Regions from separate parts of the Benzoatithermus flavus genome, predicted to be linked through region 2. Evidence: riboswitches for the same ligand, from Rfam matches in the RefSeq annotation. Region 2 holds a riboswitch; the other holds the start of a gene.

Region 1 (15,387 bases), on a different contig from region 2:
GAGCGCGTTGTTGGCCTTGCTGGCCGCGATCCTGACCGGTCCGCCGGTCGGCGCGGCTTCGGACCCGGATGGCGGCGTCGCGCCGCCGGCTCCGGGTGCTCCACCGATGCCGCCGGCCGCCTCGCCGCCGCCCGTGTCCTCGCCCGGCGGTGGCGGGCTGCCCGGCGGGCTGCCCGGCTGAGGCGTGCTCCCGAGGGTGGTCGTGGCCGAGGCCAGGCTCGGCCCGGGCTCCGACGTGCCGCCGCCACCGCCGCCGAACGCCTCGTTGAGAAGCTTCGCGACATCCTCGGCGGAGCGGTGCTTCAGGTAGTAGACGTAGAACTGCGGCCCCACCACCTCGCCGTGGTCGAGCCGCGCCACCCAGCGGCTCACCTCCCGGATCTGATCGGGATCGGTGCCGATTGCGAGCACGGCGTTGAGGCGTGCGATCGGCAGAAAGCGCATGAGCGAGGGCTCGGCCCCGGTCGGATCGAACGGCGAGAAGATCGCCTGCAGCTCGGGGATGACGGCCTCGGCGGTGGTCCGCTGCAAGGGGAACAGGCCGATGGACTTGCCCGCCATCCAGTCGACGTCGAGGTCGGCCAGAGTGTCGACCACGTTCTGCCGCTCGGTCGAGGTGCCGCTGAACAGGATCGCGTTGCGGCCGGGATCGATGCGGATGTCCTCGGGCGAGGCGACGAGCGGCTGGATGAACTGGGCGGCTGCGGTCGCGGAGATATTGCGCAAGGGCACGATCGTGAGCCCGTAGCCGGGACGGACCGGCACGGGCCTGCCGCCGATCGGCACGACCTCGGAGCGGCCGATCGCGGCGTCCACCGGCATGATCTGGTAGGTCCCGGCACCCGTGTCGACGAGCGAGGCGCCATTCGAGCGCAGCACGGTCTCGAGGACGGCCAGCAGGTCCTTCTCGGCGATGGGCGCGCTGCTCGAGAGCGTCACCTGTCCTTGGACGTCGGGATTGATCGAGTAGGTCTTGCCCAGGATGTCGCCGAGGATGACCTTCGCCACCTCGCGGATCTCGGCGCCGTCGAAGTTGAGTTGCACGCCCTCGGCGGTGCGCTGCGCCTGCGCGGTGCCGCCCTGCCTCGCCCGCGCGGTCGGCGTGCGGCCGGGATAGATCTGGGCCTGCAGCGGCGGCTCGGCCGGCTTGACCGCGGTTCCGGCAAGGGGCTCGTTGGGCGGAACGTCGCCGGGCACGGCGGGCGGCGGCTCGAACGATACGCGGTTCAGCGTGTCGTTGATGTTGGACCTTCGGGAAGGCTCCACGCAGCTCGTGAGCGCGGCGGCCAGGAGTAGGGGCGTGAGCGCATGGCGCAGGCAGAACTCGAGGCGCATGTGTTCCGACAGGTCCTCACCGCTTGGTAAAGGCGCGGTCGAGCGTGGCATCCGTAGGCGAAGACGAGCACCGGCGGCCGTGCGGCCTCGGAAGCTGCCGGAGGCTAGTACACTCATCTCATCAACGGGTAAACCCTCGCCCCCATGCTACTATAATGCGTCTTCCGGCCAACCGCAATCGCTTCATGGGCTATCGAGAACCGGTTGTTAAGAAAATATACCTATGATATAGGACCGGCAATGATCCGATGCGAGGTCTGCCGACATGATACCGGTCCTGCGTCGCGGCGCTCACGGGGACGAGGTCGAGCTGCTGCAGAAAAACCTTAGCGCCGCCGGGTTCAGCCCCGGTCGGATCGACGGGCGTTTCGGGCCGGCGACCGAGGCGGCGCTGCTCGCCTTCCAGCGGTCGCGCGGCCTGCTTCCCGACGGAGTCGCGGGGCCCGTCACCTGGCATGCGCTCAATGGCCGCGGCGACGGCCGGCTTCCCGACGTCACGGCGAGCGTGACGATCGGCTTCGTGGCGGAGCTGTTTCCGTTCGCACCGCTCGGGGTCATCCGCCGCCATCTGCCGGCCGTGCTCACGGGCCTCAGGGCTTTCGCGCTCACCGACAGATCGATGGTGCTAATGGCGCTGGCCACGATCCGGGCGGAAAGCGAGGGCTTCGCCCCGGTCGAGGAGGCGGTCTCCCGCTTCAACACCTCGCCCGAGGGCCACCCGTTCGACCTTTACGACTACCGCGCCGATCTCGGCAACGAGGGCCCGCCCGACGGCAGGCGCTATCGCGGTCGCGGCTTCGTGCAGCTCACCGGCCGCGCCAACTACCGCACCTACGGCGAGGCCCTGGGCCTCGGCACGGGCCTCGTGCTGGAGCCCGAGCGGGCGCTCGAGCCGGCGCTCGCGGGCCGGCTGCTCGGCGCCTTCCTCGCCGAGCGGCGCCGGCCGATCGGGGAAGCGCTGGCCGAGGGCGATCTCGCCCGCGCCCGCCGGCTGGTCAACGGCGGCACGCACGGCCTCGACCGGTTCACCGATGCCTGGCGCATCGGCGACCGCCTGCTCGACGATCCGGCCGCGCCCGCCCCTGCCGGCACGGCACGGGGCCGCGCGGCCCGACGTCAGCGCGGAGCCGCGGCCTCGATGGCGGCGGCCCGCGCGGTCACGGCGGCGATGTCGGGATAGGCCCGCGCGTTCACGATCAGGTCGCGCGCGAGCTCGAGGTTGCGCCGCTCGCAGGACGCGCGCAGGTCGGGGTCGGCGATGCGCTCCATGTCGGCGTTGTGGGCGAGACCCAGGGTCCGGCGGATCATGGACGTGCCCGCATAGCCCAGCGCATCCTCGAACAGGCGGCGCATGTAGGCGGCCTGCGCGATCCGGAGCGAGGCCCGGCCTTCGGATCCGTCGAACAATGCCCGCGGATAGGCGTCGCCGGTAGGATAGGACGTCCACAGCTCGACGAAGCGCTTCTCGAAGCCCGACCAGACCTGCTCGGCCGTCGCGAGGATCCAGCGGCGGTAGGCCTCGCGCTCGCCGGGCCGGCACTCGTGGCCGCGCTGGCTGAAGAAGCTCATGAGCAGGTTGCCGATCAGCTTGCCGACGTCGAAGCCCATCGGTCCTACGAAGGCGAACTCCGGGTCGATCACCTTGGTGTCGTCCTCGGTCACCATGATCGAGCCGGTATGGAGGTCGCCGTGCAGCAGCGCCTGCGTCTCGCTCATGAACTTGAGCTTCAAGGCCGAGACGGCGCGCTTGAGCTCGGCATCCTCGCGGATCGTCCTGGCCGCGTCGTCGAGCTGCGGGCTCGTCCAGCGATTGCGGTCGCAGATCATGTAGGGATCGGTGAAGATCAGATCCTCCGTGATCTTGCACAGCTCGGTGTTGCCGCAGAACGCCGCCACGATCTCCTTCTTCTCGGCCGCAGGCAGCGCCATGTCGGAGGTGAAGTAGAGCGTCTTGGCAAGATACTCCGCAATCTGCTCGGCGAAGGTGGGATAGACGACGCCCTCGATCATGCCGCGCCGCATGATGACGTGCGGATGGCAACGCTCCATCACGAACAGGTAGAGCTTCTCGTCGTAGTGCAGGACCTCGGGGATCTGCCGCGGCGCATGGCGGGACTGGATCACGGCCGCCTGATGCTCGAACCAAGCGCGCTTGAGGTCCAAGGGCCAGCTCTCGCCGACGAGGCGCACGTAAGGCAGGGCCTGCTTGACGCAGATGTCGCCGTCCGGCCCCTCGACGATGAAGACGAGGTTGAGGTTGCCGTCGCCGACCTCGCTCACCCGCCAGCTTTCGGGATCGCCGCCGAGCCGGCGCCGGATCGCCGGCAGCCCGGCGAGATAGGCCGCCAATGTCCTGTCATCGAGGGCGCGATAGCCTTCGGGGATGCTGAGGGCCAAGACACCGTCCTCCCGTTTCTCGGGCCGGGCCGCGGCCGGCGCGGCCGTCCGTCTCGGGAAGCGCTCCTAGCGCACGAAGCCGGCTGCCGGCAAACCCCGGATGTGCCGGCACTGCAAGGGCTGGACCTCGCCGGCAAAACTTGCCAGCCTCACGAGGGTGAGGTTCCAGCGGACAAGGCCATCGATGCGCCGTGCGCTTGCCGTGCTGTTCTCGCTCTTCCTGCTGGCGGCTCCGGCCCTGGCGGCGGAGCCGGTGGCCGAGGACGACTACGCCAAGGGGCTCGAGCTGTTCCGCGCCGGCCGGTACGAGGCAGCGCTGCCCTACTTCGAGAGCGCGCTCGACCTCGCCAAGTCCCGCTACGGCGCCGACAGCCCGGCGATCGCGCCGGAGCTCAACAACCTCGCCGAGGTCTACCGTCTCACGGGGCGCCTCGGCGAGGCCGAGAAGCTCTACAAGCGCGCGATCGAGCTCGACGAGCGAGGCGGCGGCGAGGGCTCCGGGCTCGCCACGAGCCTCAACAACCTCGCCCTCGTCTATCGCGCGCAGAAGAAGTACGACGAGGCCGAGAAGCTCTACAACCGCTCGCTCGGCCTGCTCGAGAAGTCCTTGGGGCCGAATCATCCGGATGTGGCGCGGGCGCTGAACAATCTCGCCGTGCTCTACCGCACGAAGGGCGAGCCCGAGCGTGCGCGGCCGCTGCAGCAGCGGGCGCTCGCGATCGCCGAGAGCACGCTCGGCCGCGATCATCCGACCACCGAGGTGCTGCGCCGCAACCTCGCCGCGCTCGACAAGGGCGCCGCTCCGGCGAGGAGCCCCGCTGCCGCTCCGTCGCCGGCCGCGCCCGTCGACGAGGCGATGGCGAAGCCGGTGGCCGCGAAGCCGCCCGTCATCTCGGCGATGCCGCCACCGCCACCCGCAGCCGGGACGGCGCCGCCCCCGGCCGAGACCGCGGCAGCACCGGCAGCTCCCCCCGACGAGAAGCCCCCGCCGCCGGCGGCTGGCAACGGCGCCTTCGCGCTCCAGCTCGCGGCCGTGCCCGATCCCGCCCAAGTCGATGCCGAATGGAAGCGGCTCAAGGCACGCTATCCGGCGCTGAAGGAGCTCGATCTCCGGGCGCCGCAGACGGTCGAGGTGCCGGGCAAGGGGACCTTCTACCGCATCATCGCCGGCTCGTTCGCCTCCAGGGCCGATGCGGAGGCGATGTGCGCGCGCCTGCGTCAGGCCGGAGCCGCGTGCCGGCTCGCGCGGCCATGAGCCGCATCCGGTCGAGAGCGCTGCTCGCCCGGCTCGCCGATCAGTTCGCGGCGGCGGTCGCCGACGGCAGCGAGGTTCACGACCTGCCGGGCTTTCGCGTCCATCTCTGGCGCGAGGCCGACCCGTTCTACCGCAACGTCGCCATTCCGACCGGCCGTGCCGGCGACCTACAGGCCGGCGACCTACAGTCGGCGATCGGCGCCATGACGGCGCTGTTCGAGGCCCACGGGCGCATCCCGCGGCTCGAGTTCTTCGCGGAGCTCTGGCCGGGGCTCGCCGAGGCGCTCGAGGCCGAAGGCTTCACGCTCGAGCGGCGCTCGCCCGTTCTCGTCCTGGACGCGAGCCGGGCACCCGCACCGGCGGCAGCACCTCGGCTGCTCGATGCCGGCACGCCCACGGCGCTTCTGGGCGCCTTCCTCGCCGGTGCTGCGGCTGCCTTCGCGGAGCCCGCCACGACGCCGGCACCCGGCGAGCTCGAGCGGTTCGCGCAGGGCCTGCGGCAAGGCGGGCTCGCCGCCGCGGCGGTGCTGACCGCCGCCGGCGAGCCCGTGAGCGGGGCCAGCCTGATCCGCACCGGGCCGGTCGCCGAGCTCGCGGGCGTGTGGACCATGCCCGGCTGGCGCCGCCGTGGCCTGGCTCGGGCGGTCTGCGCCTCTCTCCTGGCACGCTTCTTCGCCACGGGCGGCGAGATCGCCTGGCTGTCGGCGGGCGATGCCGCGAGCGAGGCGCTCTACCGGAGCCTCGGCTTTCTGCCCTGCGGCACCCAGCTCAACTACGCCCGGCTGCCGTCGGCGGCCGCCCGGCCGACAGGATCGGCGCTGGCGCTGCCGGGCTCCGGCGCTTGACTCGCCGCGACACGCTCACCACTATCTGCCGCGCGTGGTGATTTGCGCCGACCGGCTTGCGGCCACGTTAAACAAACGGCTAAAAGGTCGGGATCGCTCGCGAGCCCGGCTTTCGTCTTGGCCGGGCCTTTTTGTTTGGAGCGACGGCACGCGATGCCCATCAAGATTCCGAACGACCTGCCCGCTTTCGAGAAGCTGCAACAGGAGGGTGTCAGGCTCATCGGCGAGAACGAGGCGCTCCGCCAGGACATCCGGCCGATGCAGATCGCCCTCCTCAATCTCATGCCGGAAAAGCCCAAGACCGAGACGCAGCTCGCCCGCCTCCTGGGCGCCACCCCGCTTCAGGTCGAGCTGACGCTGCTCACCACCTCGACCTACCGCCCGAACACGGTGCCCCTCTCGCATCTGCAGGCCTTCTACAAGACCTGGGACGAGGTCAGGGACCGCAAGTTCGACGGGCTGATCGTCACCGGCGCTCCGGTCGAGATGCTGCCGTTCGAGGAGGTGAAGTACTGGCGCGAGCTGACCGAGATCCTGGACTGGTCGCGCACCAACGTCCACACCTCGTTCCACATCTGCTGGGGTGCGCAGGCCGCCCTCTACCATTTTCACGGCGTGCCCAAGCACATCCTGCCGACCAAGCGCTTCGGCGTCTACACCCACTACGTCATCGAGCGCCGCGACGCGCAGCGTCCGCCGCTCATGCGCGGCTTCGACGACTATTTCCTGGTCCCGGTCTCGCGCCACACCGAGGTGCGGGCGGCCGATCTGCCCAAGGATGCCGGCCTCGAGATCCTGGCCGTGTCCAATGCCGCGGGCTTGTGCCTGCTCCACGAGCCGGAGCACCGCACGGTCTACATGTTCAACCATCTCGAGTACGACACCTATACGCTGCACGACGAGTACTGCCGCGACAAGGCCACGCGCGCCGACGTCTCGCTGCCGGTGAACTACTATCCCGACGACGATCCGGACAAGCCGCCCCGGAACTGCTGGCGGGCCTATGCCCATCTCCTGTTCGGCAACTGGATCAACGAGATGTACCAGACGACCCCTTACGAGCTCGAGCGCATCGGCACGGTCGCCCAGCCGCAGGCGGCCTGAATCAGGCCGTCTGCTCGCGATACCAGTAGCGATAGGCGAGCTCGGGGGCGAAGGGGCGGTAGAGGGCGAGCGCCGCCGCGTTGTCGTCCTCGACCTGGAGATAGATCCGCTTCGCCCCGACCGCCTTCGCCCAGGCCACGAGGCGTCGGAACAGGGCCCGGCCATAGCCTCGGCCGCGGAAGGGGACGCCCGTGCGCATGGTGAAGATGCCGGCGAGATCGCCGTCGACGACGCACAGGCCCCCGGCCGCCGGCTCCTGGCCCCGGGTCAGCACGCCGAACACGTGGGGCTTTCTGATCCGGGCGAACAGCTCGGCCCGCGCGCGGCGGATCTCGGGCCCCCAATGCGGGTCGCAGACCGCGTTCATGACGAGCGGGGTGGGGCGGGTCTGAAGCTCGAACGCGCCGCGCTCGGGCGGCTCGACCGAAGCGGCGTCGACGAGGAGGACGGATACCGGTGCCGCGAGCCGGTAGCCCCTGTCCGCCAGCACGGCGTCGAGCCGGGCCGGTGCCGCGAGCTCGGTGAGCTGGAAGCAGGCGGGCAGATCGCGCGCCGCGTACCAGACCTCGACCCGGGCGATCGCCTTGTCGAGGTCGGCCCCTTGTGCGAACGCCAGGGTCCGGACCGAGTTGATGCGCCGCGTGCGCCCGCCGCCGGCCCGAAGCAGCCAGCCCTCGCACCAAGCGGTCTCCCTGGGCGGCCAGGCCCAGAGCGCCGCCTGCTCGATCCGCTCGACCATCCGCCGGTCGGTCATCGCACCTCCGCTTCGGGCGGGATCAGGACCCGCTGGCGGGTGCGACCGTGCTGGCAGGTCGAAGCCGGGTCAACACGAAGGACTCAGGCCGCGCGCAAGCCCAGGCCGAAGCCCACGAGGCGCGATGCCGGTCCTTCGGTGCCCGCCTGCCCGCCGCGGGTGGTCGCGACCCAGTCGAACACGTCGAGCCGGCCGGCACGGGCGGCATCGCGGGCGATGGCGCGAAGATCGGCGCGGTGCAGGCCCAGATCGGCGAGCTCCCGGTCGTCGAGGCGGGCGAGGGCGCGGTAGGTTTCCCGCTCATGCAGGAAACGGATGAGGCGGCCGTAGAGGCGATGCAGCAGGTCCATGGGATCAGGTCTCCGTAGTCCGTCGACGGCGAAGCGACGCCCGCCGCGTCGGGAGTGGTCGAAAGACCGCACGTGGCGGCCGATCTCCCCGATCCTCCGTTCTCTTCGATGATCCGTTGCCCGATAGATGTGGCTTCGGGGGCGGTCCTACCATTGCTTATGCTGCAATGCAGCATTGCGCCTGCCGGTTATCGGGCCGCTCGGCGCCGGGAAGCCGGCCCGCAGCGTCGTATCGTACCGGGTAGTGCGCTGCTGACGGTCCAATCATCGGCGGTTACCGCTTTGTGCCGAACGACCATCGAGATGCTGCTTGCGGGTCCCGGCGCCAGCGCGCTAAGCCTGATGATGCTATGGGTGGGAACGGCGGGGGAGGCTCCGCATCCTCTGCATAGCGGCGAGGTGGAGGCGACATGACAACGAACTTCCGGACGGCGCCGGCGGCGGTCCGGCTTTCTCGGCGTACGGTTCTCAAGGCGGGTGCCGTGGCTGCCGGCGCCGTCGCTGCACCGGCCATCGTCAGCCCGCGAGTCCTGGCCTCCTCGGGCGAGGTCAACGTCCTGTTCTGGTCGGACGAGCTGCCGAGCTCGCTGATCGACAGTTTCACCCAGAAGACCGGGATCAAGGTCAACTTCACCGGCTTCGGCTCCAACGAGGAGCTCTTGAACAAGCTCAAGGCCAGCAAGGGCCGCGGCTACGACCTCGTGGCGCCCACCATGAACCGGGCGCCGCAGTGGGCCGAGCTCGAGCTTCTGCAACCCATCGACATGAAGAAGGTCCCGATCGGCAACCTGAATTCCGGCATGCTCGAGAAGGGCAGCGCCATCTGGGACTTCGGCAAGGGCTCGACCTGGCTGCCGCATCTCTGGGGCACGGAAGGCATCGCCTGGCGCACCGACAAGTGGCAGCCCAAGGGCGAGTTCCCGAGCTACGGCGACATCTGGGCCGACGAGAACGCCGGCAAGACCATGGGCCGGGCGCACTCCATGCTGCTCTGCGCCGGCCTCTACCTCGAGCGCATCGGCGAGATGGCGCCGGGCTCGATCTGGTCGGCCTACGAGAGCGAGGAGAAGATGCGCCCGGTCTGGGAGAAGCTGACGGACTGGGCGATTCGGCGCAAGAAGAACATCAAGATCATCTGGAACGATGCCGACACCCAGAAGAACGGCCTGATGAACGAGGGCGTCATCGTCGCCCAAACCTGGGACGGCCCGCCGCTGGCGCTCAAGACCGCGGGCGAGCCCGTCATGTACCGGGCACCCATCGAAGGCGCCATGGCCTGGGTCGACGGCATGTCGATTCCGGTCGGGGCCGAGAACGTCGAGCAGGCCTATGCCCTCATCGCGCATGCGCTCGACCCGCAGGTGGCCGGCAAGGCGATCGACACGCACGGCTACAACTCGCCCGTGATCGGTGCCGAGAAGTACGCCAACGCGACCTACGCCAAGAACTTCGCCGACGCCTATCCGGGCGATGCCTTGAAGAAGCTCAACCCCTGGCCGGCCGAGGCGCCCTGGTACGCGGACATCCGCGCGCAGTACGTCAACAAGTTCCTGAGCGCCTGAAGCCGGGAAGGCCCTCCGAGCCGGGCGGCTCCGGGGGCCTTCCCGACGATCGGGGCAGCGTCGTTCCGCGGGACGACAGAGGCGACGGGAAACGCTCGATGGTCGCTGGCTTCGGTGTCGAGCTCGAGAACGTCTGGGTCCAGTTCGACAGCTTCGTCGCCGTCAGGAACGCCAACGTCAGGATCGAGCCCGGCGAGTTCTTCAGCTTCCTCGGCCCCTCGGGCTGCGGCAAGACCACGATCCTGCGCACGATCTCGGGCTTCCTCGAGCCTTCGCGCGGGGTGGTGCGGATCGGTGGCCGCGACATGGCCGGCATCGGCCCCAACCGCCGCCCGACGGCGCTGATCTTCCAGAACCTCGCCCTCTTCCCGCTCATGCGGGTGTGGGAGAACATCGCCTTCGCCCTCGAGGTGAGAGGGGCCGGCGTCGCCGAGCGGCGCCGGCGCGCGGAGCAGCTCCTGGAGCTGATCGCCCTTCCCGGGCAGGGCGACAAGCTCGTTCACGAGCTCTCGGGCGGCCAGAAGCAGCGGGTCGCGATCGCCCGCGCCTTGTGCGCCGAACCGCAGGTGCTGCTGCTCGACGAGCCGCTTTCGGCGCTCGACCTGAAGCTGCGTCAGCACATGCGCACCGAGCTGCGCGCGATCCAGAGGCAGGTCGGCCTCACCTTCGTTTACATCACCCACGACCAGGGCGAAGCGCTCGCCATGTCCGACCACGTCGCGGTGATGCGCGAGGGCGTCATCGAGCAGATCGCCGACGGCCGCACGCTCTACGACGACCCGGCGACTACTTTTGTGGCGTCCTTCGTCGGCGAGAACAACGCTTTTCCCGGCCGGGTCACGGCCGAGGCCGACGGCATGGCGGTGATCGAGACCGCGGTAGGACATCTGCGGGCGCGCATCGCCACCGCCGCGCGCGGGCAGCTCGCTCCGGGCGATCGGGCCATGGTGTTCGTGCGCCCCGAAGCGCTGGCCGTCGCCGGTCCCGGCGTCCTCCCCGGCGAAGGCCGCATCGCCGGCCGCGTCACCGCCGAGGAGTTCGATGGGCCGAGCTATCACCTCTTCCTCGAAGGTCCCGGCGGAACGCCGATCAAGACCTCGCTCGTGAACCATGGCATCGGCCGCAGCAGCTCGATCGGTGCCACGCTCACGCTCGCCTTCGACCCGATGAAGGCCGTAGCGCTCCCGGCCGGCGAGCTCGCCCAGGAGGAGTGAGAAGGGTGAAGCCGCTCGCCTGGACGAGGCAGTTCGTGGAGCGCAACGGCTGGCCGCTCGCCGCCTACATCGTGCTCGCGGTGAGCTTCTGGGTGCTCGTCCTCATCGTCCTGCCGCAGCTCGTCATGGTCGACTTCTCGCTGCGCTTCGATCTGCCGCCGGCGAAGCAGGGCGGGCCCGAGGACGTCTGGACGCTCGCGAACTACCGCTACTTCCTGTTCGGCCCGCCCGGCGATCCTCTGGGCTGGAACTATGTCGACCTCGCGGTCTTCGCCCGCACGCTGATTGCGGCCGTGTTCGTCACCCTGTTCGACCTCGCGATCTGCTACCCGATCGCCTACTATCTCGCGCAAGCCGCGAGCGTCCGCGCGGCCAGGATGCTCGCGGTGGCGCTGGTGATTCCCTACTGGGTCAACGAGATCCTGCGCGCCTTCGCCTTTCGCATCATCTTCGGCACGGGTGGGCTCATCAATACCCTCCTGCTGACGATCGGGCTCGTCGACCAGCCGATCGACTTCATCCGCGCCAACGTGGCGCTCTATGCTGGCCTCAGTTACGCCTACGTGCTCTTGATGGTGTTCCCGATCTACAACGCGATCGAGAGCCTCGATCGCAACCAGATCGAGGCGGCGCGCGATCTCGGCGCTCCCTGGTGGCGCATCCACTGGCGGGTGGTGATCCCGTTCGCGAAGCCCGGCATCACCTCGGGCTGCACGATGGTGTTCATGCTGGCGGCGGGCGCGCTCGCCGCACCCCAGATCCTGGGCGGCCCCTCCTCCTTGTGGTTCACCCAGATCATCTACCGGACCTTCTTCGAGAGCGTGAACTGGCCGCGCGGGGCGGCCTATGCCGTCATCCTGCTCGTGGTCTGCACGCTCCTCGTCCTTCTCGTCATGCGGCTGTTCAAGGTCCGGCTCGGCGAGGTGGGCCGGTGAGCGCGCGACGGCGGGCAAACGGCCTCACCCGTCTGGCCGTCGGCGCCTATCTCGCCCTGTTCTTCACCTATCTCTTCGGGCCGCTCGTGATCATGTCGATCACGGCCTTCAACAGCTCCGCCTTCCCACGGCTCTATCCCTGGGAGTGCCTGACCTTCGAGTGGTTCGCGAAGCTCGTCGGCGACCAGCGCCTGATGACGGGGCTCCGGAACAGCCTCGTCATCGGTGCCGGCGTGGTGGTACTCTCGGTACTCCTGGGCCTCGCGGGCTCGCTGCTGCTGACCCAGATCTGGCCGCGCGCGCGCTCCGCCTACTACACGCTGGTCACCGCCCCCATTCTGATGCCCGGCGTCGTGATCGGCATCTCGACCGTGCTGTTCTGGGACCGGCTCGCGCACGCGATCGGTGCGAGCTACGGCAGTGCGCTTTACAACGGCATCTTCCTCACCATCCTCGGCCAGTCCTGCTTCATCGCCTCCTACTGCATGCTGGTGTTCGTGGCCCGGCTGCAGCGGTTCGACCTACAGCTTCTCGATGCGGCCCTCGATCTCGGCGCCACCAACGTGCAGGCCTTCCGCAAGATCCTCCTGCCGTTCCTGAAGCCCGCGATCTTCTCGGCCGCGGTGATCGCGTTCCTCGCGAGCTTCGAGAACTACAACACCTCGGTCTTCACCATCTCCCACTACAACACCTTCACGATCGAGGTGGCGCAAAAAGTGCGCCTGGGAATCGATCCTTCGATCAGCGCTCTTGCCGTCATCGTCATCGTGCTGACGCTGTTCGCCGCACTCGCGCGCGAGGCCTGGATGCGGCGTGCCGAGCAGCGGCGGGCAGAGGGGCCGGTTCCGGGCGGCATCGTCGGCGCCGTCGCCGGCAACCCGGCTGCGGTGCTCGCGACCTTCCTGCTGGTGGCGGTCGCCGGTGTCGCGGTCTTCGCCGCGCGGCACGATCCTTCTACCTGCAAGGCGGCAGCACTCGAGGAGCGGCTCGAGCGGCAGCGCCGGCTCGAGGAAGAGGCCAGGCAGAGGCGGCCGGCCGAGGTCGCGCCTGCCACTCCCGCAGCGCCGACGGGCCAGGTCCAGAATCCCGGCCGCGGCATGTTCGGGGACATCTTCACCGCACCGGGCAGCCCGCCGGCCTCGCCTGCGCCGCCACCGGCGCCGGAAACGAGAAACCCCGGCCAGGACGCCTTCGGCGACATCTTCACCGCCCCCGGAGCCCGGCCGCCGCCGCAGCAGCCCTGAGAGGCGGTTTCCACAATCACCCTTGGTCGAGGTTGCTTCAGGCGCAGCCCTTGACCGCCGCCGCGAGCGCGCTCTCCAGGTCCGCGATCAGGTCGTCCGCATCCTCCACCCCTACCGAGAGCCGCAGCAGGTTGGGCGGTGCTGGCGAGCCCGGACCCTCGATCGAGGCGCGATGCTCGAGCAGGCTCTCCACCCCGCCGAGCGAGGTCGCGCGTTTCCAGAGGCGGACGTTGGCGGCCGTCGCGAGCGCCGCCCGCTCGCCGCCCCGGACCAGGATCGAGAGCATTCCGCCGAAGCCGCCCTGCATCTGGCGCGCGGCCAGGGTATGGCCTTTATGGGTAGGCAGGCCGGGGTAGAGGACGCGCTCGATCCCGGGGTGGTGCTGGAGGCGGGCAGCGAGGTGCATGGCGTTGCCGCAGGAAGCGCGCACGCGCAGGTGGAGCGTGCGCAGGCCGCGGGTGAGAAGCCACGCCTCGAACGGGCCGAGGATGGCGCCCTGGTCGTGCCGGATCGTGCGGACGCGGGACCAGAGCTCCTCGTCGGCGCGCCTGGTGACCAGCGCGCCCGCGACCACGTCGCTGTGGCCGTTCAGGTACTTGGTCGCGGAGTGCATGACGAGGTCGGCGCCGAGCTCCAGCGGGCGGGTCAGGAGCGGCGTCGGCACGGTGTTGTCGACGGCGACGAGAGCACCCGCCGCGTGCGCGAGGTCGGCGAGGGCCGCGATGTCGCTCACCGCCCAGGTCGGGTTGGCGGGCGTCTCGAGCCAGAGGAGGCGCGTGCGGCCCGGGCGCAGGGCGGCGCGCACGGCCTCGGGCTCGGTCGTGTCGACCAGCTCCACCTCCAGTCCCCAGGCCGTGGCAGTCTCGAGCAGCCACTTGCGCAGGCCCCAATAGATCACGCGAGGGGCCACCACGTGGTCGCCGGGCCGCAGCGCCTGGAACACCGCCGTCGCCGCCGCCATGCCGGAGGAGAACAGCAGCGCCTCGGCCCCGCTCTCGAGCGCCGCGAGCACGGCCTCGGCCGGCGCGTAGGTCGGGTTGCGGTCGCGGGCGTAGTCGAAGCCGCGGCGGTACGCGTTGTCCGGGTCGCGCAGGAAGGTCGTGCTCGGCTGGAGAGGCGGGATGACGCCGCCGGTGGCCGGGTCGTCGGCGCCGGCGGCGTGGGCCAGCAGGGTTTCGGGCTTGAGCCCCGTCATGCTCGTTCTCCTGTGCGGCCTTGGTCAGGTCGGGATCAGCGCCGCCACGGCGCGGTCGGAAGCGCGGTCGCTCGCGGCGAGCCCGGCGGCCACGCCCGCGCGGTCCGCAGCACTCCGGTTCTGGCTCATCTTGCGCTTGCCCTCGATGCGCGTGATCGGCAGCCGCAGGCCGACGATCCCCCGAAGTTGCGCACGGATGAAGGTCTCGGGCGCATCGGTGACGGCCCAGGGCTCGGCGCGGGGCTGCTCGTGCAGGTCGGTCAGTCGCGTGACGAGCTCGAGCAGGCGGTCCGGGTCCTCGAAGAACTCGGCCGGGCCGTAGGCGTGGACGGCGACGTAGTTCCAGGTCGGCACGACCTTCTGGTGCTCCCGTTTCGATGGATACCAGGAGGGGCTGACATAGGCATCCGGCCCCATGAAGAGCGCCATGGCGTCGCCCGTCGGCGGCAGCTTCCATTGCGGGTTCGCGCGGGCCAGATGGCCGTAGAGCGTACCGTAGGGGCCTTCCTCCGGTACCAGGAGGAGCGGCAGGGGGGTCGCGATCAATCCCCCGGCGGTGGCGGTGATGAGGTTCGCGAGGCGCGCTTCCCGCATCGTCCCGTGCAGGGCGGCGAGGTCGTCCTCACGAAAGGCGGGCGGAACATACATCGGCGTGGCTCCTGGATCGACCTGAACCATGCCCCGGAACCGATCCACGAAAAACAGCCAGTTTCCGTCGAAAGGACTGGGCCGGTTCGCCGTCATGGCGCCGGATGCCCGGGCGCCGGCACGGACACCCGAAGGATCCCCGAGGCGAGCAAAGGCCGGATCGTCTCGGGTCGGCTCCGGTGCCCGGTGACACCGGCGATCACCGCCGGTCGGGCCACGGGCTTGGCGCGTGTTGGAACGAGGTCCAAGCGCTTGACGAAGCTCGGCTCCTCCCATGCCGCTGGCCAGCGGAAGGTCTTCTTCAAGATCTTAGGTCGAGGTTCGCGGCACCTTCTAGGCCGTGGCGGCCGGCGAGCAGCCTTTCGAGGACGTTGCCGAGCTGGTCCGGCGTCACTGGCTTGTAGGCGATGGCGATGTCGTGCCTCATGGCATCCCGCGCGCACTCGGGGCCGGTCTCGCCCGTCACCAGAATGCCCGGGATCTTGGCGCCGAAGCGCTCGCGGATTTTGACGATCGCCTCGGTGCCGACGCGGTGCTCGCGCAGGCGAT
Region 2 (15,387 bases):
GATGCGCTTCGCTCCGGCACAGCCGGTCTCTTCGCCCGCGGTCAGGACGAGCTCGAGCCCGGCACGGCGTCCCTTCTCGCGCGCCACCGCGAGCGCCGCCACCACCATGGCCGCGACACCGCTCTTCATGTCGGCCGAGCCGCGGCCGTAGAGGCGGTCGCCGTCGGTCTCGCCGGCGAACGGGTCGTGCCGCCAGGGAGCTTCGCCCAGGGGCACGATGTCGACATGGCCGGTGAGGCCAAGTGCCGGCGCGTCCGGATCGCTGCCGGACAGGCGGGCGATCAGGTTGGGCCGGCCGGGAGCGAGATCGACGCGGCGGGTCGTGAACCCGGCCGCCTCCAGAAGGCCACCCAAAAGCGCGATCGCTGCCTCCTCGCCACCCGGCGGGTTGATGGTGTCGAGGCGCAGCAGCCGTCGGGTCAGGTCGATCGCATCCGTGCTCAAGGACATGCCGGCTCCTCAGCACCGAGAGGGCGCGAGCCCGGATCGTGGGCGCCCGCGCCCGTCTTGTCCAGCGTCACACCCGATCAGGAGGCCTGCGCCAGCAGCTCGTCGACGAGCGCCGGTACGAGCTCGCCCGCCGCTCCCGAGCGATGCTCCGAAAAGCGCGAGCGCGTGGCCGAGGGCTCGAGGTTGATCTCGATCGTGGGTGCTTCGCCGCTCTCGCGCACCACCTCGACGAAGCCCGCCGCCGGATAGACCTGGCCCGAGGTGCCGATCGAGAGGAACAGGGCGCAGCGCGTCAGCGCATCGTAGATCTCGTCCATGCGGTAGGGCATCTCGCCGAACCAGACGATGTCGGGCCGCAGCCCGCCCTTGCCGCCGCAGCTCGGGCAGACGGCTTCCGGCGAGAGATCCTCGCTCCAGGGCATGGAGTCGTTGCAGGCGAGGCACAAGGCCCGCAGGAGCTCGCCGTGCATGTGGATCAGGTTCCTGGTGCCGGCGCGCTCGTGGAGGTCGTCCACGTTCTGGGTGACGACGAGCACCTCGCCGGGCCATTCCCGCTCGAGGCGGGCCAAGGCCCGGTGCGCCGCGTTGGGGCGGACGGCGGGATCGCGGAGCTGTGCCCGGCGCAGATTGTAGAAGCGCTGGACGAGGGCGGGATTACGGGCGAACGCCTCGGGTGTCGCCACGTCCTCGACCCGGTGCCCTTCCCACAGGCCGCCGGCACCCCGGAAGGTGGCGAGCCCGGATTCGGCCGAGATGCCGGCACCGGTCAGGACGACGATCAGCCCGTCGGTCGGGTAGCGCTTCATGGCGTGCCCTGGGAGGTAGCAGGAGGAACGAGCCCGAAGGCCCGGGCGAAGAGCTCGTACGAGCGCTTGCGCGCGGCGTGGTCGAAGATCGCGGTCGTGACCATGATCTCGTCCGCCCGCACCGCTCGCGCGAACGCGCCGAGGTGCCGCGCGACCGTGTCCGGGCTGCCGACGAAGAGGCGGCGCCGGTTCGCGCGGCGCGCCTCCTCCTCGCTCGGCGTGTAGCGGTAGGCCAGGGCCTCCTCCGGGCTCACCAGGGGACCGTAGTCGCCACGCCACCGGCGGATATAGGCGTGATCGGCCGTCGCGGCGAGCCGTTCGGCCGCCTCGTCGCTGTCGGCACAGACCACGGCCGTGGCGAGGATGGCGTACGGCCGCTCGAGCCAGGTCGAGGGCCGGAAGCTCTCCCGGTAGAGCTCCATCGCCTCCTCGGCCTCGAGGCTCGCGAAATGGTGCGCGAAGGCGAAGCCGAGGCCGACCTCGCCCGCGAGCCGGGCGCTGTACTCGCCCGAGCCCAGGAGCCAGACCGGCGGTACCGGCACGTCCTCGGGCATCACCCGGATCTTGCGGAAGGGATGATTCTCGGGGAAAGCCCCGCTCTTCCAGAGCATGAGCTCCTGGAAGCGCTCCAGGAAATCGTCCTCCCCCCGGCCGTCCTGCCGCCGGCGCAGCGCCAGGGTGGTGAGCGGGTCCGTGCCGGGTGCGCGGCCGATGCCGAGATCGATCCGACCGGGATATAGGGCTTCCAGCACCTTGAAGCGCTCGGCCACCATGAGCGGCGCATGGTTCGGCAGCATGACCCCGCCGGCACCGACCCGGATGTGATGTGTGGCGGCGGCGATGGCGCCGATCATGATCTCCGGAGCACCGCTCGCGACCGAGGGCAGGTTGTGGTGCTCCGCCACCCAGTAGCGCCGGTAGCCGAGGCGATCGGCGAGGCGGGCGAGATCGAGGCTGTTCCGCAGCGCCTGCGCGCCGGACGTGGCCGTGGTGGTGAAGGAAAGGTCGAGCACGGACAGAGGCAGCATGGCGCAGATCTGGGCGCGGGGCAGGCCCACGGCAAGGCCGCGCATCGGGTCCGGCTCGCCGGGCGCCCGGCACAGGCGGCACCGGCCGTGCCCGCCCGCGCCGGATCGGCCTCAGGGCGTCACGACCATGCAGTACTGGTTCTCGGCACGGAGCCGCTCGCACTCCGCCCGCGCCTCGGCCCTGGTCGCGAACGAGCCGGCGACGACGCGGTAGTACGTGCCCTTGCCGGGAATGCTCACCGCCATGGGCGGCAGCGGCTCGAGGCCGGCGAGGCTCGGGTGATGCTTGACGACCCGCTGCCACTCTCCGGCCACGACGGCCGGATCGCGCACGGAAGCGAGGTGGAGCGCGAACTGGCCGCCCCGCGGTGCCGGCGTCGGCGGCGCGGGCGTCGCCGTGGCCGATGGCGGCGTGGACGAGGGAGCCGCCGCCTGGCCGCTGTCCGACGGCAAGGCCGGGGCCTTCTCCGGCGCCGCCGTCGCGGCGGCCGTGGTCGTCTCCGCCGGCGGCGGAGGTTCGGTCGGTGCGGCTGCCGGCTCGACGCTCGCCGGAGCCGGCGTTGCGTCGGTCGCCGGCGGGGTGGCCGAAGGAGCCGCCGCCATGTCGGCCGCCGGCGGAGCAGCCGAAGGGGTAGGCGTGACGTCGGCTGCTGGCGGCATGGACGGAGGGGCCGCCGCGATGCTGTCGCTGGCCGGCGGCGGCTCGCCCGGGGCGGCCGGAGGCGTAGCGGGCTCGCTCGCGGCGATGCCGGACGGAGGCTCGGGCGCCGCCTCCTGCTGCGCACCGTCGGAGGTGGCGGCCACGTCCGCGCTCGCCGGCGGCCGCGAAGGCGGCGCAGCTTCCGGAGGTGCCGCGCCGGCTTGGCCCGTAGCCGTCGATTCGCCGGATGCCATGGCGGTGCCGGTCGCCGGCCCGGCCGGGTCGGGACCCGTCGCTTCCGCGGCGGGAGACGCCGGCTCCGCAGAGCTCGCCGGTACCGGGGCGGCGGCGACGTTCTCATCCGAGGGCGGCTGCTCCGCCGCGCCGGGCCGGGTCGTTCCCCCCGCCGCCATCGGCGGCTCGGCCGGTGCTGGCGCTGTCCCCGCCACATCGGCCGGTGTTCGGGCGGACTCGGTTCCGGGGAGCTGCTCCCCGCCGGAGAGGATGCCTTGGCTGCCGACATAGACCGCGGCGACGAGCAGGAGCGCGCCCGCGGCCGACAGCGCCATCACCCGTCCCGGGCTCGTGGCGGGCTTGCGTTCGTCGGCCGCGGGCGGCGGATCGTTCCGATCGAGCCAGGCCTTGAGCGTTCCGGCCAGCTCCTCGCCGTCGAGACCGAGATGGCTGGCGTAGCTGCGCAAGAATCCCAGGAGATAGGGGCGGCCCACGATCAGCTCGAACTGGCCTTGCTCCAGGGCCGCGAGATAGGCTTCGCGAATCCGCAGCACGCGCGCGATCTCGGCGAGATCCTCGCCCCGTGCGAGCCGCGTTCGCTGCAACAGGCGGGGGATCTCCTGCCCCGCTTCCTCGATCCGGATCGGCTGGTCCGCCGGTGAAGGTGGGTTGGTCTCGAGCATGGAACTCCCTCGGCGCGAGCCGTCGTGCGTGAGCGAAGGGCGGACCCGTCGTACCATGGCAAGCATGAACGGCCTTTCATGGCCGGTCCGCCCTCCGGACGAGGACCTCCGCGGTCCAAGGGCTTTCCTATAACCCAGGATGCATCGGAAGCTAACCGGCGATGACCTGGACTTGGTGTCGATTATGCCGGTTGAGTTGTCATCATCACACGATTACGGCGCCCTCTCCCCGGACCTTGCATGGCCGTCGAGCCACACCCGCCTACGTCATGGGGAGAAAGCACCACTCAGGTATGCACAAAGCGGCCACATTCAGAGATGCCGACGCCCGGCGTCGCGCTTCATCGCTTCCTGCCGCTCGCGCGCTCCGCCCGTACGGGCGAGGCGCCGCTTGCCGTGGCCCCGTCCCTTTCCCTTCGCCGGCCGGTGCCGCTCCGGGCCCACGACCTGCCGCTCGCGCGGGCGGCTCGCGAGTGCCGCGGCGATCTTGCGGTCGGCCTCCTCGGCGAGCGCGTCGGCGAGCTGAAGGTCGAGCGTGCCCGGCCAGCGGCGGCCCAGCCAGCGGGCCAGCGTCGCGATGCGCGCGAGATCCTCGAGGCCCTGCAGCCGGCCGTAGCCGTGCAGCCGGTGCACCTCCTCGAGCTCGGGCTCGAGGCTGCGCTCGCGGCCCTGCGCCAGGGCCTCGATCGCCGACTGCGCGAAGTCCACGACACGGCCGATCGCGAGCGGAATGGGCGAGCCGAGCAGGCGGTGGCGCTGCTCCAGCGGCAGCCGTCGCGCCCAGAGGTCGACCAGCCCGGCGAGCTCCCGCTGCTCGTCCTCGAGCCGCAGCACGAACTCGCCGCGGCGCGCCACCGAGCCCGCGATGTAGTCGAGGGTCGGCAGCAGCCGGTCGACACCCAGCCCCTCGGCCACGGCGGTCGTGGCCTCGGCCGGCGGGAAGAAGCGGAAGCTCGGCGGATCGAGCGGCGCCGGTGCCTGGCGCAGCGCGGTGGCGAGGCGGTCGAAGCCCTCGACACCCAAGAGCACCCCGACCTCGCCCACCTCGTGCTTGCCGTAGCGCCCCGCCCGGCCCGCGATCTGGCGCATCGCCTCGGGCTCGAGCCAGCCGGCCGTGGTGCCGGTGAACTTCTTCAGCGCCCCGAACAGGATGCGGCGGATGTTGAGGTTGAGCCCCATCCCGATCGCATCGGTCGCGATCAGGATCTCGGCCTCGCCGCTGTTGAAGCGCGCGGCCTCGGTCCGCCGCACCTGCGGGCTCAAGGAGCCGTAGATCATGGCGGTGCGCCGCCCCTGCCGGCCCAGAGCCTGGCGCAGATCGTGCGCCTGACGGCGGCTGAACACCACGACCGCATCGCCCTCCCGAAGGGCTCCGATATGGACCGGCCGGGACAGGAGCTCGAGCGGCGCCTTGCGCTGGAAGCGGCGGATCTCGAGCGGCTCGCCCAAGAGCGCCGAGAGGCGGCGCAGCGCCGGCTCGGCCGCGGGCGAGCCGCAGATCAGGAGCGTGCGCGCCGGAGCCCCGACCAGGGCCTGGGTCCAGGCATGGCCGCGCTGGGGATCGCCCAGCATCTGGACCTCGTCGATCACGGCGGCGTCGACCACGCGGCGCGTGCTCAGCATCTCGATCGTGGAGGCGACGTGGGTCGCGGCGTCGAGATCGCCCAGGGTCTCCTCGCCCGTGAGCATGGCGGCCTTCATTCCGCCTTCCTGCAGGATCTCGTAGCCCTCGAGCGCGAGCAGCCGGAGCGGCGCCAGATAGACGCCGGTGCGGGCCGTCATGAGCGCCTGCATGGCGGCATAGGTCTTGCCGCTGTTGGTGGGGCCGAGAAAGGCGATCCAGCGGCGGCCGAGCGAGCGGGCTTCCGGGAACAGGGCGGGATAGTCGCCGAGGCCGCTCGCGGCGCGCAGCCGCGCCGCCCGCGCCGCGCGCTCGTGCCGCTGCTGCTCGCGTCGGCGCTCCTCCTCGCGGCGTGCCGCCTCGATCCGGGCGCGATCGGCCGCGAGCTCGCGCCGGAGCAGGGCCTCGATCTCGCGCACGCGCTCCTCCCGGAACGCCGGGATGCGCTGCGCGCGCCCCGGCAGCCGGCGGGTGAGGCTGGCATCGCGCTCGACGCCGCAGCGCCTGAGAATCGCGAGCACCTGACCGACATCGGCGCCGACGCGCTGCGCGAGCCAGATCGCATCCACGAGCTGCGGCACGGCCGCAGGGGCAGGCACCTCGGCACGCTGGCGCCGTGCCGCAGCGCGCCCTGCCCGCTCGTCGGCAGCGTGGGCGAGCGCCGCCTCGGCCAGCGGCCCGATCCCGGAAAAGCCGTGATGCCGGGCGTAGGCCGAAAGGACGCGCCGGACCTGGGCCGGACGGTCGCGCCGCGGCAGGTCGAAGCGCTCGGGGAGGTGCTTCAGCTCGTCCCACAGCTCGGCCGGCGTGCGCCGTGCCAGGGCGGGATCGCCCGCGAGCAGGCGATCGAGAAAGGCCGTGCGCGGCGGACCGAGCCGCTCGACCGCTGCACGGACCGAGAGCTTGTCGGCGAGGCCGTCCCGGCCGATCCGCTCGGCGAGGGCGCGCCAGTCGGCGGGCGTGGCGACGATGCCGTGCAAGGAGGCATGGCGCCTCGCTGCGCGGAGAAGGCTTCGGGTTTGTTCGGGAGTCATCGGGATCATGAGGTATAGGGCACATGTCGGGTGCCCGCGCCCGAATTCAATGGTCCGGGCGCCTTCGGCAGCAGGAACGACGCCCCGACCAGGGCCGCGCCGATCGCGATCTGGGGGCCGACCTTACCCATGGTCTTCTCCGACGGGCCAGCTCGTCACCAGGAGCGTCCGCGGCAGGTACGCGACGCCGCGCGCGGTCTTGGCGGCGAGGCCGCGGCTGGTGACGACGCACAACGTCTCCATGCCGGCCTCCGCGACGCGGATCAGCCCGACATCGCCCTGCCGCAAGGCCCGCTCCGTCGTGCGCCGGTCGACGGCGGCGCCGTCAACCGAGAAAGGCTGGGAAGTACGAGCCCTTGCGGAGCTTGGGGATCTTGAGCTCGATCCGGCCGGCGCGGGTGTCCCAGGGCCGCTCGCGGTAGCCGTTGCGCTGGTTGGTGCGGTCGAGGCGGCGCTCGCCATGGCCGGCGCCACACGAGCTCTCAACCTCGGCCGCCATCAGCCGCTCGGCGGCGTAGGCCAGCAGTTCGCGGACCAGGTCGCCATCGGCCCGCTTCTCGATCAGCGCGAGAAGGGTCATTCTGTCGGTGGTCATCGTCGTCTCCGTGCAGGTTCGTGCCTCAGCAACTCGATCCTACACCGAAGACCGGCGGTGACCGCCTCGGCCTCTAAAGCCGCACAAACACCGGCCATGCCAGGTAGCACGGGTAGCACGTACCCTTGCGGAGAGCGGCGGAGGGGTTCCTCTCGACCATGCCGGCGACCCCTGCGCACCCTGCATGTCCTGCAATGGGCGCTCCTTCCATCGCCCCCCCTGGAAGGGGCTGGCGCTGCTCGGCCTGCAAGCCGCCGCTGCTGCCCGGCAGCGCCGCTGCGCTGGCTGGGCGGTCCTTCTGCGCCCTGCCCCCGATGCAACGGCCCTCCTGTCCGCCGCCGCCGGCAGCCCTCTCTCCAGCGTGGTGGCCTTATGCGAGCTACTGAGGGTCTTCGCGGCCTTCCGCCGCCGGGCGGCGGCGGCTTTTGCCGCTCCATGGACGGACGACCGTTGGTGGGCGTCGGGGTTCCCGGCGTGCCGTTCGCACGAAGAACGCCTGGCACGGCTGCAGCAGTGGGTCGAGATGGCCGGCGGCCAGTTCGTAGTGGTGGAAGGCGGCACGATGGCTCGGCTGCCTAAGCTGCAGCCGGGCATGGCCCGTGCCGAGCTCATCCGCTTCTGCCGCCAGCTGAGGGTGCCGGTGCGGGAGGCGGTGCAATGAGCGCCGCCCGTGAGGCCGTCGGCGGCCAGCGCCGCGGAAGCGCCGTAGGCCGTGGCATGGCGCGTGGCGCGGCTCCGGCCGTACTGGCGGGACCCGGAGCAGTTCTTCGAGACCCGCAGCGAGCTACGCCGGAACGTGCGCCAGAGCCCGTAGGATGCCTCGGGAACTGCGGCTAGCCGTCCTCCAGGGAGCGCCGGCTCGAAGCCCTGGTACACTCCCGAGCGGCGGAGATCGACCGCTTGCGACAGACCTCGCCAGCCTCTGCCAGACCCTAAGCTCCGGCGGCGCGGCCAAGCCGGGCGTTCAGGAGCTTCCTCATTGATCCTCCTGCCCGGCGCCCCTCGCATGACCTGCCTCGTCCAGCGCCGCCGGATGACACGCCGGGCATCGCCATCCGGGTATGCTCCTGGCCTCGGGCCGGCTCTTGACGGAAACGGCGTGATCGAGCATCCTCTCTGCAGCATCAAGAGTTGGGCTGACGCCCTCGCCAACCTGCCCGTCCCAGGCAAGGTGGAGCCGCGCAAGCGGGATGTGGCCGGAACCGGCAACCAAGCGGGACCTGCACCACGCGTCAGCCCTCCTCGGTGCGAGCCGAAGGAGGGTTTTTTCATGTCCGCATCTGTCGAGCACGGCCGCTGGGCCGTGGACGGGCTCATGACGGCCGAGGCGGTCTCGGACGGCCACCCCGACAAAATCTGCGACCAGATCAGTGATGCCATCCTCGACGCCTGCCTCGCCGAGGACCCGCAGAGCCGGGTCGCGGTCGAGTGCGCGATCAAGGGCAGCCTGCTCGCCATCGTCGGCGAGATCACCACGAACGCCACGATCGATCCTATAGCGCTGGCCCGCGAGGTCCTGCGCGACATCGGCCACGGCGACGGGCGCTGGGGCCTCGACCTCGACGGACTCCAGGTCCTGACGGCGCTCACCCGCCAGTCGCCCGAGATCGCCCAGGGTGTGGACGGCGCGGACACCGGCGCGGGTGACCAGGGGCTGATGTACGGCTTTGCCTGCGACGAGACGCCGGAGCTGATGCCGCTGCCGATCAGCCTCGCCCAGGCGCTCATGCGCCGGCAGCGCACGGTGCGCCTGACCGAGGAAGGTGCCGTTCTCGGGCCCGACGCCAAGGCGCAGGTCACGGTACGCTACGAAGAGGGCCGGCCGGTGGCGATCGACACCGTCGCGCTCTCGACCCAGCACGTGGCCGGGCTGGGCCTGGGCAGGCTGCGCCGCCTGGTCGAGGAGCGGATCATCCTCCCCGTGTTGCCCGAGGGGCTGCCGGGGCCGATGCGGCTCCTGATCAACCCGGCGGGCTCGTTCGTCCTCGGCGGGCCGGTGGCCGACGCCGGCCTTACCGGCCGCAAGATCATCGTCGACACCTATGGCGGCTACGCCCGGCACGGCGGTGGCGCGTTCTCGGGCAAGGACCCGACCAAGGTCGATCGCTCGGCGGCCTATGGCGCACGGCAGCTCGCGAAGCACCTCGTCGCCGCGGGCTGGGCCAGGGCGTGCGAGGTGCGGGTCGCGTATGCGATCGGCAGGGCGGAGCCAGTGGCGATCGGCGTCGAGACCTTCGGCACCGGCCGGCTGCCAGACGGCGAACTTCTGGCCGAGGCCGTGCCCAACGCTCCGGCGCTGCTGCGGACGGCTTCGATCATCCAGCGCCTCAGGCTGGGCCGCCCGATCTACCGCAAGACGGCTACCTTCGGGCATTTCGGGCGCGCCGACATGCCCTGGGAGAACGAGGCCTTGGCGGGCTGACCAGTCCTGCAGACACGACAAGGAGAAAGAACATGGACCTCAAGCGACGCGGGTTCCTGATCGGCATGGGCGGCCTGATCACGAGCGCGTTCGTCGGCCGCGCCAAGGCGCACATCCGCGCCCGACGCGGCCCGCTGCTGGTGGCACCGGCGAAGGCCGAGGAGACGCTGTTCGCCTATCCTCCTATCCCCGAGATGGGCAACGGCTGGATACTGACGCTCGGGCCTTTCGAGTACGAGCCGTCCTATACGATCACCTGGCGCGAGTTCTTCCGCCGCCAGGGCCGCGACATGACCAAGCTGTCGGACTTCCGCTACATCCGGCAGGAGTGGCGGCTGACCGCCCACGACCTCGACCGGCCCATGAACGAGAGAACATGGCTCATGATGTGGGATCTGCGGTGGAGCCCCTGCGCCAGGGCCTTTCGCCTGCTCCAGGAGCTGGAGATCGGCCCCTGGCTCGAACGGCATGGTGCGGGTCCCGGCGAACTCGATTTCATCGAGTACGGGTATCACCCGTGCAGCAGCGACCAATGGGTCGAGGCCAGGAATCAGCTCACGATCTCGCTCCTGCAGGCTCGCTTCGTCGAGCTGAACGTGCCGATCAGGGTCGAGGTCGGGCAATGGGATTGACGGAACCCGAGACGCGCCAACCTGACTCGCCCGCTGCGGGCAGATCGGGATCGGGCGGCCATCAGCCATCAGCCGATCCACCCTACCCATACCGGTGTGCTAATGGCGAGAATGCCGACCCGGCCAATGGGCGCTCGATGGGCGATGGCGTGCTCGCCTACACGCCCTGAGGCGAGATCGCCTACGCTCTGGCCGGGCGGGCGGGCTACGAGCGGGTGCGCCGCTCCGACGAGGAAGGGATCGCGCCCGGCGCGCAGACCATCGCCGAGCTGTTCGGCGGCGAGCCTGCCCTGATCCTGCTCGACGAGCTGTCGATCTATCTGCGGAAGATCAAGAACAGGCCCGGCGCACGCGATCAGTTGACGGCCTTCCTGACCAGCCTGTTCAAGGCCGTCGAGTCCTCGCCGCGTGCCGCGCTGGTCTACACCCTCGCCGTCGGCAAGGACGGCAAGGGCACGGACGCCTATTCCGACGAGAACCAGTTCGTGGCGGACAAGATGGCCGAGGCGGATAGCGTCTCGGCTCGCAAGGCGACGATCCTGAACCCCACCGAGGACGACGAGACCGTGCAGGTCCTCCGCCGTCGTCTGTTCGAACGGATCGACGACGCGGCTGCTGCCGAGGTGATCGAAGCGTATCGCGTCGTCTGGCAAGGCCAGCGCGACGCCCTGCCGCCCGCCGCCAGCAAGGCAGAGACCGCCGACGAGTTCCGCGCCAGCTATCCCTTCCATCCCGACGTGCTGGAGACCTTCACCAGCAAGACGGCGACGCTCGCCAACTTCCAGCGCGTACGCGGCATGTTGCGCATCCTGGGGCGCACGATCGCCCGGCTGTGGGAACTCAAGCCCGCCGATGCGACCGCCATCCACCTGCATCACGTCGACCCCGGCTACGGGCCGGTGATGCAGGAGATCGTCACCCGCCTCGGCCAATCGCTCTACGTGTCCGCGATCCGCAGCGACATCGCGGGCGACGGCGGCAAGAAGGCGCTGGCGCAGGAGATCGACGAGGAGAGCCATCGCGGGCTGCCGCCCTATGCGACCTACGTGGCGCGCACGGTGTTCATGCACACGCTGGCGTTCAACGACCAGCTCCAGGGCGTGTCCGCCGACCACCTGCGCTTCTCGATCCTCGGGCCGCAGACCGACATCGCCTTCATCGAGGCGGCGCGCAAGAAGTTCCTCGCCCGGTCCGCCTACCTCGACGACCGGCCCAGTGCCCCGATGCGCTTTCGCGCGCAGGCGAACCTGACCCAGTTGATCCGCAAGGAAGAGGCGCACGTCGACCCGAACGAGCTGCGCGCCGAGTTGCGCGACCGGATCAGGGACATTTTCAGCGGCCAGACCTTCGAGGCGGTCCCGTTTCCTGCTGGCCCATGGGACGTGCCCGACGAGGTGGGGAACGGCCGCCCGCTGCTGGTCGTGCTGTCCGCCGACGCGTGCAGCGTCGGCGCGAGCGTCGAGGCAGTGCCGGACCTGATCGCGCGCATCTACGAGCGCAAGGGTGCCGAAGGCGGCAGCCTGCGCATACTCCGCAACAACCTCGTCTTCGTCGTGGCCGAGGACAGCCGCATCGAGGAGATGCGGCACAAGATGGCCCGGCGGCTGGCGCTTCGCGAGCTGAAGGCCCCCGAGCGTCTGAAGGAGCTGGACGAGCACCAGCAGGCCAAGGTGCGCGAACTCGAAGCCCGCTCCGAGAGCGAGGTCGCCATCGCCATCCAGCAGGCATACCGGCACCTGTTCTACCCGGATACCCGCAGCCGGGTCGGTGGCAGCGAGCTGACCCTGGCGCACAGCGCCCTCGACATTCACTCGGCGTCCGAGAAGCCCGGCTTGGGCCAGCCGCAGGTGGTCCGAGCCTTGCGGGACTTCCGCAAGCTGCGCACGCCCGAGGACGAGCCGGACGCCCCGGCCTATGTCCGCGACCGGACGCCGCTCAAGCGCGGCCAGATCACCACCCAGTCGCTGCGCGAGGAGTTCCGCCGCGACCCGTCGCTGCCGATCCTGATCGGCGACGAGGTGTTCATCAAAGGCATCCGCAAGGGCGTCGAGCAGGGCGAGTACGTCTACAAACGCGGCGATCTCGTCTACGGCCCCGGCGACCCCTTCACCACCATCGCCATCGACGAGCAGGCCGTGGTCTTCACCATGGGGTTCGCCAGGGACCACGGCATCTGGCCCCGGCCAGCACCGAAGAGCGAGCCCGTCGTCGTGCCCGCCGGTCGCACCCGTGCCGCCGGGCACGGGTGCGACCGGCGGGACGGGCGGTGCGGGCTTGCCATTCGAGGGAATCGGCGGCCCGACACTCACGAGCAACGGCTCCGGCGGCGACCAGCCCGCCATCACGGGCACGAACGGCGGGACCGTCGCGGACGGCCCCGCGGAGCCGACCCGCTTCTCCGCCGAAGGCCTCCTGAAGGAGGCGCTCGTCCGCCTCTGGGAACAGGCGCGCGCCAAGAAGGTCGCCAAGATCGGTGCCATCGGCATCCGCATGTTCGACGCGAGCGACGCCTTCAAGCTCCTGGGCGTCGTCGCCGCCGTCCGCGGCGCGGATAGCAAGCGGGTCGAGTTCGAGGGTGCCTACGAGACCGGCGGCGGCAGCGAGGTCGGCATTTCCTTCAAGGGTGCGCCGAGCGAAGCGCAGCCGCTCAAGGAGTTCCTGGAGCCGCAGCTCCGCGCCGCCAAGGACAAGGACCTCAAGGCGCGGTTCGAGATCGCCTTCGCCCAAGGGCTCGATCTCGGCTCCGACGCCCCCGAGAAGCTCAACGAGCAACTGACCCGATTTGCGACCGGCGCGGCCTACGTCGAAGCGACGGCGGAGGTGAAAGCGTGAGCGCGAGAATCATCCGCATGCGCGGCATCGAGCCCCCCTTGTCCGCCCCGGCCTACGAGGTGCGCACACGCCGTCACGGCCCGGGGGACACCGAGATCGAGGTCTGGCAGCTCCCCTCGCCAGCATCGCCGCACCTGACCGCGCCGACCCGGATCGCGGGCCTGCGCGGTCGCAATCTCGACCTCGTCGAGCATCGCGTGCTGCGCCGCCTGTCGCAGGCCGGGATCAGGTTCAGCGGACGGGAGGCCGACCGCAAGGAGGGCCACCGCATCGACGAGGACGTGGCCCTCATGCTCGGCCTGCTGTTCAGGGTGCTCGCCCCGATGCGCAGCCGCGAGAACATGCGCGCGGTGGCCGAAGGCATCGAGGCCATGGGCCGCGAGGAGGCGGCCTACTGGCTCGGCATGGCGATGCACCGCAAGAACCCCCGCCGCGTGCTCACGGCGCTGCGCTACCTGCTGACCGGTCCCAAGCACTCCTGAGACGTCCCGTCATGACCGATACCCGCCTGATCGAGCGGTGGCTGCCGATTGCTGCCCTTGGCGAAGAGAGCGTCCGCGAGCGCCGGTCCATGACGGCGCTGCCGCCTACGTATTACCTGCACGTGTGGTGGGCGCGCCGCCCGCTCGTGGCTTCGCGTGCGGCCGTGCTGGCGTCGCTGCTCCCGACGGATGCGGATCATAAGCAGTTCATGCGCATCCTGGGCATCCACGGTGACCCTGTGGCGGCAAGGCGCAAGATCGATAAGGCCCGACGGACCGGCATCCGCGTCGATGACCCTTATGGTTATGATCGCGCATTCTCGTATGTGCCGGATGCGGTGGATCGCGCATGGCTCGAACGCCACCTTTGCAAGCGCAGCATCAGCGTGCTCGACCCGACAGCAGGCGGTGGGAGCATCCCATTCGAGGCTGTGCGCCTCGGGCTCGGAGTGCTGTCCAATGATCTCAATCCTGTTGCAGCGTTGATCGAGAAAGCCACGGTCGAGTGGCCCGTTCGCTTCGGCATGATCCTCAAGAGCCAGTTTGAGGCGCTCGCGTCCGAGTTTCGGAAGCGTATTGACGACCGGCTGGCGACATTTTTCCCGCAGCCCGGCGCACCCGACCAGTACGATCTTACCTATCTCTGGGCGCGCACGATCCGCTGTCCTTATTGCGAGGGGCTCGTCCCCCTATCGCCGAACTGGCGGCTGGCTCCCGACGGTACGGGCGTGCGCCTGCGCCCGCGGTGCGAGGGCGGCCCCGGTGATCCGAAGCGGCGCTGCGAGTTCGAGATCGTGCGCTCGGTCAAGGAGCAGTCGGCGGGCACGGTCTCCGATGGCGACGCGACCTGCCCGTTCCCCGATTGCGGGCGGGTGATCGACGGCGGCGAGATCAAGCGGCAGGCGCAGGCGGGCGGCATGGGCGAGCAGTTGTTCGCCGTGGTGTTCAAGCGCCGGATCGAGACCCGCACCAAGACCGGCAAGCGCGGCAAGGACAAATGGGAGCGCGGCTATCGCGCACCCCGTCCCGAGGACGACAACAGCGCCGCCGTCCGCGCCGCGCTCGACGAGAAGCTGCCGGAATGGGAGGCGCTGGACATCATTCCTGGCGAGCCGATTCCCGATGGACTGAAGACCAGCGAGCCTCATCGGTACGGGATGCTACGCTGGCAGGACCTCTTCAATCCCCGCCAGCTTCTCGGCCACGGCACGGCCGTCGAGGTCTACCGCGAGCTGCTGGCCGAGGAGGAGCAGCGCGGCCTGACGGACCTGACGCGCGCCGCGTTCGTGTATCTGGCGCTGAGTCTCGACAAGCTTCTAACCTACAACTGTCGTAGGTCACGTTGGCATCCAGGTCGGGAGGTTATGGCGCAGATATTCGAGCGACATGATTTCTCCGTGACGTGGACAAGTGCGGAGATGGCTCCGCTCATCGTGGGCCTCGGCTACGATTGGGCCATCGAGCAGACGGCCAAGTGCATCGGGGAGCTGGTGGAGTTGGTCCGGCCCGATGCACAGCACGGCCACGATCTCCTCGCACGCGCTTCGGCCACGACCTTCACGCCCCCGCCGGTCACGATCACCTGCAAGTCCGGCGATCTGCTCGATCATATCGAGGACGGCTCCGTCGACGTCGTCGTCATGGACCCGCCCTACTACGACAACGTCATGTACGCCGAGCTGTCCGACTTCTTCTACGTCTGGCTGAAGCGGACCGCGGGCTACGTCGTGCCGGACCTGTTCACCCGGCAGCTCACCGACAAGGAGAACGAGGCCGTCGCCAACCCGGCGAAGTTCGCGGGCCAGAAGGGTGCCAAGGCGCTGGCGGGCCGCGACTATCAGGAGCGGATGCGGCGCATCTTCGAGGAATGCCGCCGCGTGCTGAAGCCCGACGGCATCATGACCCTGATGTTCACGCACAAGGCCACG

The links. Region 2 has a riboswitch for S-adenosylmethionine ahead of metK (methionine adenosyltransferase). Riboswitches for the same ligand answer to the same signal wherever they lie in the genome.
Region 1: another riboswitch for S-adenosylmethionine. It lies ahead of U1T56_RS08975 (homoserine O-succinyltransferase); the one in region 2 lies ahead of metK (methionine adenosyltransferase).

Annotation. Positions count from the first base shown of each region.
Region 1 covers NZ_JBBLZC010000007.1:78,740-94,126, forward strand. The annotation lists gene gspD (type II secretion system secretin GspD) at 1-1,335, opposite strand, end outside; gene U1T56_RS08955 (peptidoglycan-binding protein) at 1,601-2,515, shown strand; gene mtnK (S-methyl-5-thioribose kinase) at 2,452-3,732, opposite strand; gene U1T56_RS08965 (SPOR domain-containing protein) at 3,917-4,987, shown strand; gene U1T56_RS08970 (GNAT family N-acetyltransferase) at 4,984-5,832, shown strand; SAM riboswitch at 5,857-5,935, shown strand; gene U1T56_RS08975 (homoserine O-succinyltransferase) at 5,986-6,936, shown strand; gene U1T56_RS08980 (GNAT family N-acetyltransferase) at 6,938-7,690, opposite strand; gene U1T56_RS08985 (DUF1127 domain-containing protein) at 7,774-8,040, opposite strand; gene U1T56_RS08990 (extracellular solute-binding protein) at 8,451-9,602, shown strand; gene U1T56_RS08995 (ABC transporter ATP-binding protein) at 9,701-10,816, shown strand; gene U1T56_RS09000 (ABC transporter permease) at 10,822-11,751, shown strand; gene U1T56_RS09005 (ABC transporter permease) at 11,748-12,995, shown strand; gene U1T56_RS09010 (trans-sulfuration enzyme family protein) at 13,033-14,190, opposite strand; gene U1T56_RS09015 (FMN-binding negative transcriptional regulator) at 14,215-14,838, opposite strand; gene U1T56_RS09020 (hybrid sensor histidine kinase/response regulator) at 15,140-15,387, opposite strand, start outside.
Region 2 covers NZ_JBBLZC010000003.1:37,866-53,252, reverse strand. The annotation lists gene U1T56_RS04170 (M20 family metallopeptidase) at 1-450, opposite strand, end outside; gene U1T56_RS04165 (NAD-dependent deacylase) at 528-1,256, opposite strand; gene U1T56_RS04160 (LLM class flavin-dependent oxidoreductase) at 1,253-2,284, opposite strand; gene U1T56_RS04155 (helix-turn-helix domain-containing protein) at 2,396-3,841, opposite strand; gene U1T56_RS04150 (helicase-related protein) at 4,154-6,442, opposite strand; gene U1T56_RS04145 (hypothetical protein) at 6,502-6,627, opposite strand; partial or broken gene U1T56_RS04140 (transposase) at 6,828-7,091, opposite strand; SAM-I-IV-variant riboswitch at 8,208-8,314, shown strand; gene metK (methionine adenosyltransferase) at 8,362-9,513, shown strand; gene U1T56_RS04130 (hypothetical protein) at 9,546-10,145, shown strand; gene U1T56_RS04125 (DUF499 domain-containing protein) at 10,322-12,700, shown strand; gene U1T56_RS04120 (hypothetical protein) at 12,636-12,977, shown strand; gene U1T56_RS04115 (DUF7680 family protein) at 12,974-13,459, shown strand; gene U1T56_RS04110 (DUF1156 domain-containing protein) at 13,471-15,387, shown strand, end outside.